DNA from 2 places in the Paenibacillus sp. BR1-192 genome. Region 1 is predicted to be linked to the other one. Evidence: riboswitches for the same ligand, from Rfam matches in the RefSeq annotation. Region 1 holds a riboswitch; the other holds the start of a gene.
The links. A riboswitch is a leader RNA that binds a small molecule or an ion and turns the genes downstream of it on or off. The one in region 1 is predicted to bind ZMP and ZTP.
Positions count from the first base shown of each region.

Region 2: linked by a shared signal. The riboswitch ahead of purT (phosphoribosylglycinamide formyltransferase 2) and the one ahead of rpiB (ribose 5-phosphate isomerase B) in region 1 are both predicted to bind ZMP and ZTP.

Region 1 covers NZ_CP120718.1:6,638,518-6,642,852, reverse strand. The annotation lists gene P0X86_RS30570 (L-threonylcarbamoyladenylate synthase) at 1-567, shown strand, start outside; gene P0X86_RS30565 (manganese efflux pump MntP) at 637-1,200, shown strand; gene P0X86_RS30560 (low molecular weight protein arginine phosphatase) at 1,255-1,842, shown strand; ZMP/ZTP riboswitch at 1,950-2,031, shown strand; gene rpiB (ribose 5-phosphate isomerase B) at 2,146-2,610, shown strand; gene P0X86_RS30550 (TIGR01440 family protein) at 2,691-3,275, shown strand; gene P0X86_RS30545 (serine hydroxymethyltransferase) at 3,366-4,335, shown strand, end outside.
Region 2 covers NZ_CP120718.1:4,279,798-4,284,132, reverse strand. The annotation lists gene dapA (4-hydroxy-tetrahydrodipicolinate synthase) at 1-629, opposite strand, end outside; gene P0X86_RS18950 (LysR family transcriptional regulator) at 741-1,616, shown strand; ZMP/ZTP riboswitch at 1,677-1,757, shown strand; gene purT (phosphoribosylglycinamide formyltransferase 2) at 1,841-3,001, shown strand; gene P0X86_RS18940 (MATE family efflux transporter) at 3,319-4,335, shown strand, end outside.

The DNA of each region.
Region 1 (4,335 bases):
CTCGACGGCGGCCCGGCCGGGGTGGGCGTCGAGTCGACGGTGGTGCAGGTCGGCGAAGACGGTGCCGTCACGGTGCTCCGCCCGGGCGGCGTCACGCTCGAGCAGCTTGCCGCGGTGGCGGCAAGCGTGCGCCAGGACCCGGCGCTGCAGCGCGCTGCCGGGGAGGCGGAGAGCCCGGCGCCGCGCTCGCCGGGCATGAAGTACACGCACTACGCACCGAAGGGTGCGATGTGCGTGGTGCAGGGCCCGCGTGCCGACGCGGTGTCGGCACGCATCGCGGCCGAGCTCGAGGCGGCGGCCCGGCGCGGGGAGGTGACCGGCGTGCTGTCGTTCGACGAGCACATCGGTCGCTACCGCGCGGACGTTGCCGTCTCGCTCGGCAGCCTGGCCGAGCCGGAGGAAGCGGCCCGCCGGCTGTACGCCGGCCTGCGCCGCTTCGATGAAGAAGGCGCGACTTTCATCCTGGCCGAAGCGTGCCCGGAGCAGGGGCTTGGCGCAGCCGTCATGAACCGGCTGCTGAAGGCCGCGGGACATCACATCGTCCACGTCCATGAAGAGGTCGATTGAACGGTTTTAGCATGATTTCCCCCTTGTCCGCATATGGTGTACAAGACCATGGGACTTGGGGGAATGGGGATGTTGGAGGCGTCTGTCCAATCGGGACAGCTTGCGGCGATTCTGCTGATGGCGGTTGCACTCGGGCTAGACGCATTTTCGCTTGGCATCGGAGTCGGAATGAGAGGCGGCATGCGCTTAGGCCATATGCTGGGCATCAGCTTCATGATCGCAATGTTTCACATGCTTATGCCGCTGGCAGGCTTGTTTGCCGGCCGCTATGTAGGCATGCTGCTGGGGCACGTCACAGGGTTTGCAGCAGGCGGGCTACTCCTCCTGCTGGGCGGGCATATGCTGTATAATGCTTGGCGGGGCGGGGAAGGTCAGCGCATTCATCCTACCGCGTTCTTGGGCATGCTGCTGTTTTCGCTCAGCGTCAGCATCGACTCCTTCTCGGTAGGCGTTTCGCTTGGGATGTTCGTGGATGATGTGCTGCTGATCGTGATCTCCTTCGGTGTCGTGGGCGGTTTGCTATCCATTCTCGGCCTGCTGCTCGGCCGTCAGGTGAGCAACAAGCTGGGGGAGTACGGCGAGATGCTGGGCGGACTGATTTTGATCATCTTTGGCGTGATGTTTATCTTTTGATGCAATATTTGTTACAATAATCCCAAAACAACCTACAACGGGAGGTACGGGACCGTGAAAAATATATTGTTTGTCTGCACGGGGAATACCTGCCGCAGCCCGATGGCGGAAGGGATGCTGCGCAAGCTCGCCAAACAGCGGGGCATTCCCCTGGAAACGCAATCCGCCGGCGTCTCGGCCGTGGACGGCATGCCGGTATCCCGTCATGCGGAATCGATACTGCGGGACCAGGATATTCAAGATCGTTTGGTATCTAAGCCGCTGACCGCGAATCTGGTGGAATGGGCAGACCTGATTCTGACGCTGACCCAGTCGCATAAGCAGTATGCGATTCGGCAGTTCCCGCATGCGGCCGACAAGATGCACACGCTGAAGGAGTTTGTGGAGGATGACCGGCGGGTGCTGGATGATCTGCGGGAGCAGGACAGCCTGTACGCGACGCTTGAGCTGGCCAGATCGCTGGGCCGCGATGTCAGCGACCGCGACCGGGAGCGTCTGATCGAGCTGCGCCAGCGCATTCCGAGCTTCGATATCTCCGATCCTTTCGGCGGCTCGCGGGAGGAATACGAGGCGACGGCGGCGGAGATTCGGACGGCGCTCTTCCGCCTGCTGGACAAGCTGGAAGCGGATCAGCATAAATAGGATCGGGTTCCACGGAAACGAAGAGTGAATCTGGATCCGGGCTCAATCTGGCTAAAAAAGCCGCTTGCCTTTCGCAGGGTATTGCTTTAAGATGAAGGTGAAAAACATGAATCCGATGTAACTGGCGACGAAGTGGATGAAACCACGATGGAGCATCGGAATATACGGCCGGTCGCCTGGGCAAAGAGCATTTGGAGCACAATACGTGCGCCGACTGCTCTTTTTTCGTCTTTTGCGTGGAGTTTGGGTTATAATGAAACAAGCTAAAACGCAAAAGCGAACATTCGAGGGGGTTTTTCATAGATGAAAATTGCATTGGGTACCGATCATGCCGGCATTCGTCTGAAAGAGGAGATCGTGGAGGTCATTCGGGGTCTTGGACACGAGGTGGAGGATCTTGGCTGCGGCTGTTCCGATTCCGTGGATTATCCCGATTACGCGCTTCCGGTGTGCGAGAAGGTGGTCTCGGGTGAAGCGGATCGGGGCATTCTGATCTGCGGAACGGGAATCGGCATGAGCATTGCCGCCAACAAGGTGCCGGGCATCCGTTGCGCGCTGACGCATGATGTATTTTCGGCCAAAGCCACGCGTGAGCATAATGACAGCAACGTGATTGCGCTGGGCGAGCGCGTCGTCGGCCCCGGGCTTGCTGCCGAGATCGTCAGCGCATGGCTGACAACGGATTTCAGCCAGGGCGAACGCCATGTCGGCCGCGTGAACAAGATCAAGGCCATCGAGGAGCGTTACCTGAAGAGCGAATCGCGATAGGTCAACGCGTAAAGCTGCTGCGGTTATTGCGTATGGAATGAAGCATCTTCTGTGAAAAAAATCATCGGGAGGACTGTGACATGACGGATATCCCCAAGGTTTCCTTGAGCGAACAGACGGCGCGGATCGTCCGCGAGCTGGCCGAAGCGGCAGCCTTAGGACCGGGCAAGGTGCTGGTCATCGGAGCCAGCACCAGTGAAGTGGTCGGACGCCGGATCGGCACGGGCGGCGCTCTTGAAACGGCGCAGCAGCTTCTTCAGGGCATTGCCGAGGTTCAAGCGGAATTCAGCTTCGCTGTAGCCTATCAATGCTGTGAGCATTTGAACCGGGCGCTAGTCATGGAGCGGGGGCTGCTTGAAGAGCTGCGCCTGACGGAAGTGGCGGCTGTACCGATTCCGGGGGCGGGAGGCTCCATGGCCTCGGCGGCGTATCGGAGTATGAAGGAGCCCTGCCTTGCGGAATCCATTGAGGCCCATGCGGGTGTCGATATCGGCGAGACGCTGATCGGCATGCATTTGCGAAGAGTGGCGGTTCCGTTCAGGCCGAGCGAGCGTTATGTCGGCGATGCGCGCGTAACGGCGGCTTACACCCGGCCGAAGCTGATCGGCGGAGAACGTGCCGTGTACCGGCTTGAGCAGCGGGATGATTCCACGCTGTGCGATTGATTCGAATGAGAGCCCGCTTTAGTCATTAGGTAAACTTGTAGTCTTGACTTGGCAAGAGAAAATAACGATTGATTATGGGAGGATATGAACATGATGGAACATTTGCGGAAGAATGACCCGGCTGTATTGGAAGCGATGGATTTGGAACTGAAGCGTCAACGCAGCAACATTGAGCTGATTGCCTCCGAGAACATCGTCAGCGAAGCGGTTATGGAAGCCATGGGGACGGTACTGACGAATAAATATGCGGAAGGCTACCCTGGCAAGCGTTATTACGGCGGCTGTGAGCGAGTGGATATCGTGGAGGATATCGCCCGTGACCGCGCGAAGGAATTGTTCGGTGCCGAGCATGCCAACGTTCAGCCGCACTCCGGCGCCCAAGCGAACATGGCGGTGTATTTGGCTGCGCTCAAGCCTGGAGATACCGTGCTCGGCATGAACCTGGCCCACGGCGGCCATTTGACTCACGGAAGCCCGGTTAACGCGTCCGGCCTTCTGTACAATTTCGTTGCGTACGGCGTGCAGGAAGACACGTTCCTTATCGATTACGACGAAGTCCGCAAAGCGGCTTTCAAACACCGTCCTCGTCTGATCGTGGCGGGTGCAAGTGCATATCCTCGCATCATTGATTTCGAGAAGCTTGCTGCCATCGCGAACGACGTAGGCGCATTGTTCATGGTCGATATGGCTCATATTGCGGGTCTTGTTGCCGCGGGTCTTCACCCGAATCCGGTTCCGCATGCCCATTTCGTAACCACCACGACGCACAAGACCCTTCGCGGACCTCGCGGCGGCATGATTCTGTGCAAGAAGGCATGGGCACAGGCGATCGACAAAGCGGTGTTCCCAGGCTCCCAGGGCGGACCGCTCATGCATGTCATTGCTTCCAAGGCCGTTGCGCTTGGCGAAGCATTGGATCCGTCCTTCAAGACGTATGCAGAGAACGTCGTGAAGAACGCGAAAGTGCTGGCTGACACCCTGATCGAGGAAGGCCTGAACATCGTTTCCGGCGGAACCGATAACCATCTGATGCTGGTCGATACCCGCAATCTGGACATCA
Region 2 (4,335 bases), 2.4 Mb from region 1:
GCCGACGCCAAAATGCCCCCGGATGCACCATGACGCAGCATCTCATGAAAGCGGACATCGTCCCCGCATAGAACAGGCTTCGTATCGTATGGAGACAAGCTTCTCATAAGCTCCGTACTCGCAGTGCTGTCCTTCATTCCGATGACACCGGGGATCTCCATGATTCTTCGAATGGCATCGACCGGTAAGGAAATTCCAGTGCGCGAAGGAACTTCGTACAATATAACCGGTATTCCCACCTCCGCGACTTTGCGGAAATGTTGTATAATGCCCTCAATCGAAGGGCGGCTGTAATACGGCGTGACCACCAATACCGCGTCTGCCCCGATATGTCCTGCCCATTCCGTCCGCTTCATGCTGGAGAACGTATCGTTGGTACCCGTACCAATAATGACCGGCAATAGCCGCCCGTCCAAACCTCTTCGCGTTTCCTCCACCACCTGAACCACTTCTTCCCAAGTTACCGTCGGCGCTTCTCCGGTCGTTCCGTTGATGACCAATCCTTGAATGTCATGGGATAACAAATTCTTCAAATAACGATGATAAGACGGAATATCCAATGCGTATTCATGTGAAAAGGGAGTGACCACCGGAACATAAATACCTCTCAATTCTTGCGGACTCAACATGATCTTTCCTCCATTTCATGAATTGTGGCTTTACTTTACCATAGGAAATGGAATCGGTGTTATCTATAATAATAGATAGCTATTATCAATATTATTGATAAGGAGAGAGCGATGGAACTGATCTATCTGCAAACCTTCAGGGAGGTTGCTGTCCGAAAGAGCTTTACTAAAGCCGCTGACGAATTAGGTTATGCACAATCCAGCGTTACCACCCAGATTCAGAAGCTGGAGAAGGAATACGGCGTCAAGCTGTTTGAACGGTATGGCAGAGGCCTGCGCCTGACGAAGTCAGGGGAGGAGCTGTTCAAGTATGCTGTCCAAATGCTGGATCTGTTCCAGCAGTCTAAGGAAAAGCTGACGAAACAAGGCGGGGGCAACTTATCGATTGGAACGATCGACTCGCTTGCCGCTTATTTTCTTCCAGCCGTCATTCATCGGCTGAGGCAGAAGCATGAGGATCTCGTCATCCGCTTGCAGCCTGATCGTGAAGATAGCATCGTCAGTAAGGTAAGAGAGGGTGAGTACGATCTCGGGCTTGTTCTGGAGAACAAACCGGAAGATACTTCATTGAATTGGATCTCGATCCGGGAAGAGCCCCTCCTTTTGATTGCCCATCCGGATCATCCGCTTCGTAGATTGCCCGTCATCAAGCTGGAGCATCTGGCTGATACCGAATGGATTATGACCGAGGATACATGCAATTACCGGATCATGCTGGAAAAAGTGCTGCGCGCCAGCGGAACTCCCGTCCGTATTGGTTTGGAATTGGGCAACCCCGAGGCAATCAAAAGATATATCATGTCCGGTACCGGCATCTCGCTATTGCCGAGAATGGTAGCAGAGGAGGAAATCAAGAGGGGAGAGCTGGCGATTCTTCCCTTTCAACACCCTGACATTCGACTGGACATCCAGATTGTCATTCATCCTAAGAAATGGCTGTCACACTCGCTTCAGGATATGATCGAAATGTTGAAGTCCAAATCTTAAAGACGCAGGCTGATATTGCATTTAACGAAAAGATTCAGTATCATTTATGTAACAATGTATAGGTTTATGTGTGACTGGCGTAGCATGGGGAACCATGAGGGAGCACATGGATGACAAAGGCCGTACGCCTGGGCAGAGGTAAGGGAGGTTTATTTCCCTTACCTCTTTATTATTTTCTTGGGCTTCTATCGTCTCTGAAACTATGAAAAGGGGATAAAACAACGATGTTCAAAACGAAAAAAATATTGCTGCTGGGATCTGGAGAACTAGGGAAAGAAGTCATAATTGAAGCACAACGATTGGGTGTCCACACCGTAGCCGTCGATCGTTATGCCGATGCTCCTGCCATGCATGTTGCCGATCACAGCCATGTGATCGATATGCTGGACGGCGAGAAGCTGCGCGCAATCATTGAGCTGGAAAAACCGGATCTGATCGTACCGGAGATTGAAGCGCTGGCTACTTCGGAGCTGGTGAAGCTGGAGGATGAGGGGTATCGGGTGATTCCTACCGCCCGAGCCGCAAAGCTTACGATGGACCGTGAAGGGATCCGCCGGTTGGCATCAGAGGAGTTGGGGCTGCCGACTGCGGACTATCGATTTGCCGATACTTATGAGGAATTCAAGCAGGCTGTCCTGGACATGGGTTTTCCGTGCGTGATCAAACCGCTGATGAGCTCCTCCGGCAAAGGCCAAAGCGTGTGCCGTTCGGAAGGGGATATCGAGTCCTGCTGGAACGTCGCCATGGAAGGCGGCCGCGTGCAGAACGGAAGAGTGATCATTGAGGAATTCATTACATTCCAGTCGGAGATCACGCTTCTGACCGTCCGCTCCGTCAATGGAACAAGCTTCTGTGCGCCGATCGGGCATATTCAGGAAAGCGGAGATTATATCGAATCGTGGCAGCCGCACGATATGTCTGAAGCGCAAATCGAGGAAGCTAAATATATTGCGCGGAAGATTACCGACGAGCTTGGCGGATACGGCTTGTTCGGCGTTGAATTATTTTTGGCCGAGGATAAGGTGTACTTCAGCGAGGTATCCCCGCGTCCGCATGATACTGGGCTGGTTACGCTGGTCACGCAAAATCTATCCGAATTTGCGCTTCATGTCCGTGCCATTCTCGGGTTTCCGATACCAGAGATCGAATTGATCACGCCGGGAGCCAGCCGCCCCCTGAAAGCCGGCCGAGAGCTGGAAGACTATACGATTACAGGCGCCGATCAAGCGCTGGCCGTTCCGAATACGCAGCTTCGCATGTTCGGCAAACCGGTAACCAAGGTCGGAAGACGAGTAGCAGTCGCGCTGTCAACCGCCGGCGATGTCGAAGAAGCGCGGTCACGTGCGAAGCTGGCCTTGGATAAGCTTGCCGTCGAAGAGGCATAAACATCGGAATTCCATAGGGATATCACATGTCATCATGTTGAAAAGGCCAACCGAAATGACCGGTTGGCCTTTTCAGTTATAGAGAAATCAGGGATCCAAATCGGGTACAGACTCTTCGAATGACGAGTACTTGCTTTTAGTTTTGATTTCGGGAATAAATAGGAGAAATTTATGTTCTTTCATGATAAGATACACAAGAATACAAACGACCCTCACCCATTATAATGTTTCCATTCGATGCGATAAGCGCTGCTTGAAGCATAATATTTCAAATAAATCTCTAGAGGAACGTTTATTGACGGCATAGGAGAATCTACATGAGAGACATGACGCAAGGAAGTCCGATCAAGCTGATTATCATGTTTACCATCCCGCTTTTGATCGGTAATATTTTTCAACAATTTTACAACATGGCGGACACCCTTATCGTGGGACGTACCATTGGCGTGAACGCACTTGCAGCCGTTGGCTCGACAGGCAGCATTTTGTTTTTTGTCATCGGCTTTGCCCAAGGCTTGACGGCTGGCTTGTCTATCATAACGGCACAGCGTTTTGGAGCTAAGGATATCGCAGGCGTCCGCAAAAGCGTGGGAACGAGTATATGGATCAGTCTGGTGTTCACGGTATTCCTCACCATCGTGAGCGTTATATTTACGAGACCCGTCCTCGTCATGATGAACACCCCTGCCGAAATTTTGGATGATGCGTATTCGTATCTGATCGTCATTAACTGGGGCGTCGGCGCGGCCGTTCTGTTTAATTTGCTGGCTAACCTGCTCCGCGCTCTCGGCGACAGCCGGACGCCGCTTCTCTTCCTGGTCGTTGCAAGCATTCTGAACATCGTGCTCGACCTCTTATTCATTCTCGTATTTAAGATGGGAGTCGCCGGAGCCGGACTTGCCACGGTTGTATCGCAGCTGTTCTCCTGCCTGCTCTGTCTGATCTACATTCATAAGAAGGTCCCGCTCCTTCAATTCAAGAATGCCGACTGGTCCATCGATTGGAAATTTATTCGCCAGCATATGTGGGTAGGTTTTCCGATGGGCTTCCAAGCCTCCATTATCGCCATCGGAGCCATTATTCTGCAGATCACGCTAAACGGTCTCGGGGCATCAGCCGTTGCGGCTTATACCGCTGCTCAGAAGATTGATATGCTCGCCACGCAGCCGATGAGTTCCTTCGGGATTACGATGGCGACTTTTGCCGCTCAGAACTTCGGAGCGAATCGCATAGACCGGATCAAACTGGGGGTTAAGCAGTGTATTTGGCTCTCGGGATCATTCAGCATCGCCGTGGGCCTGCTGGTTATATTCGCGGGTCCTGCCGCCGTCAGC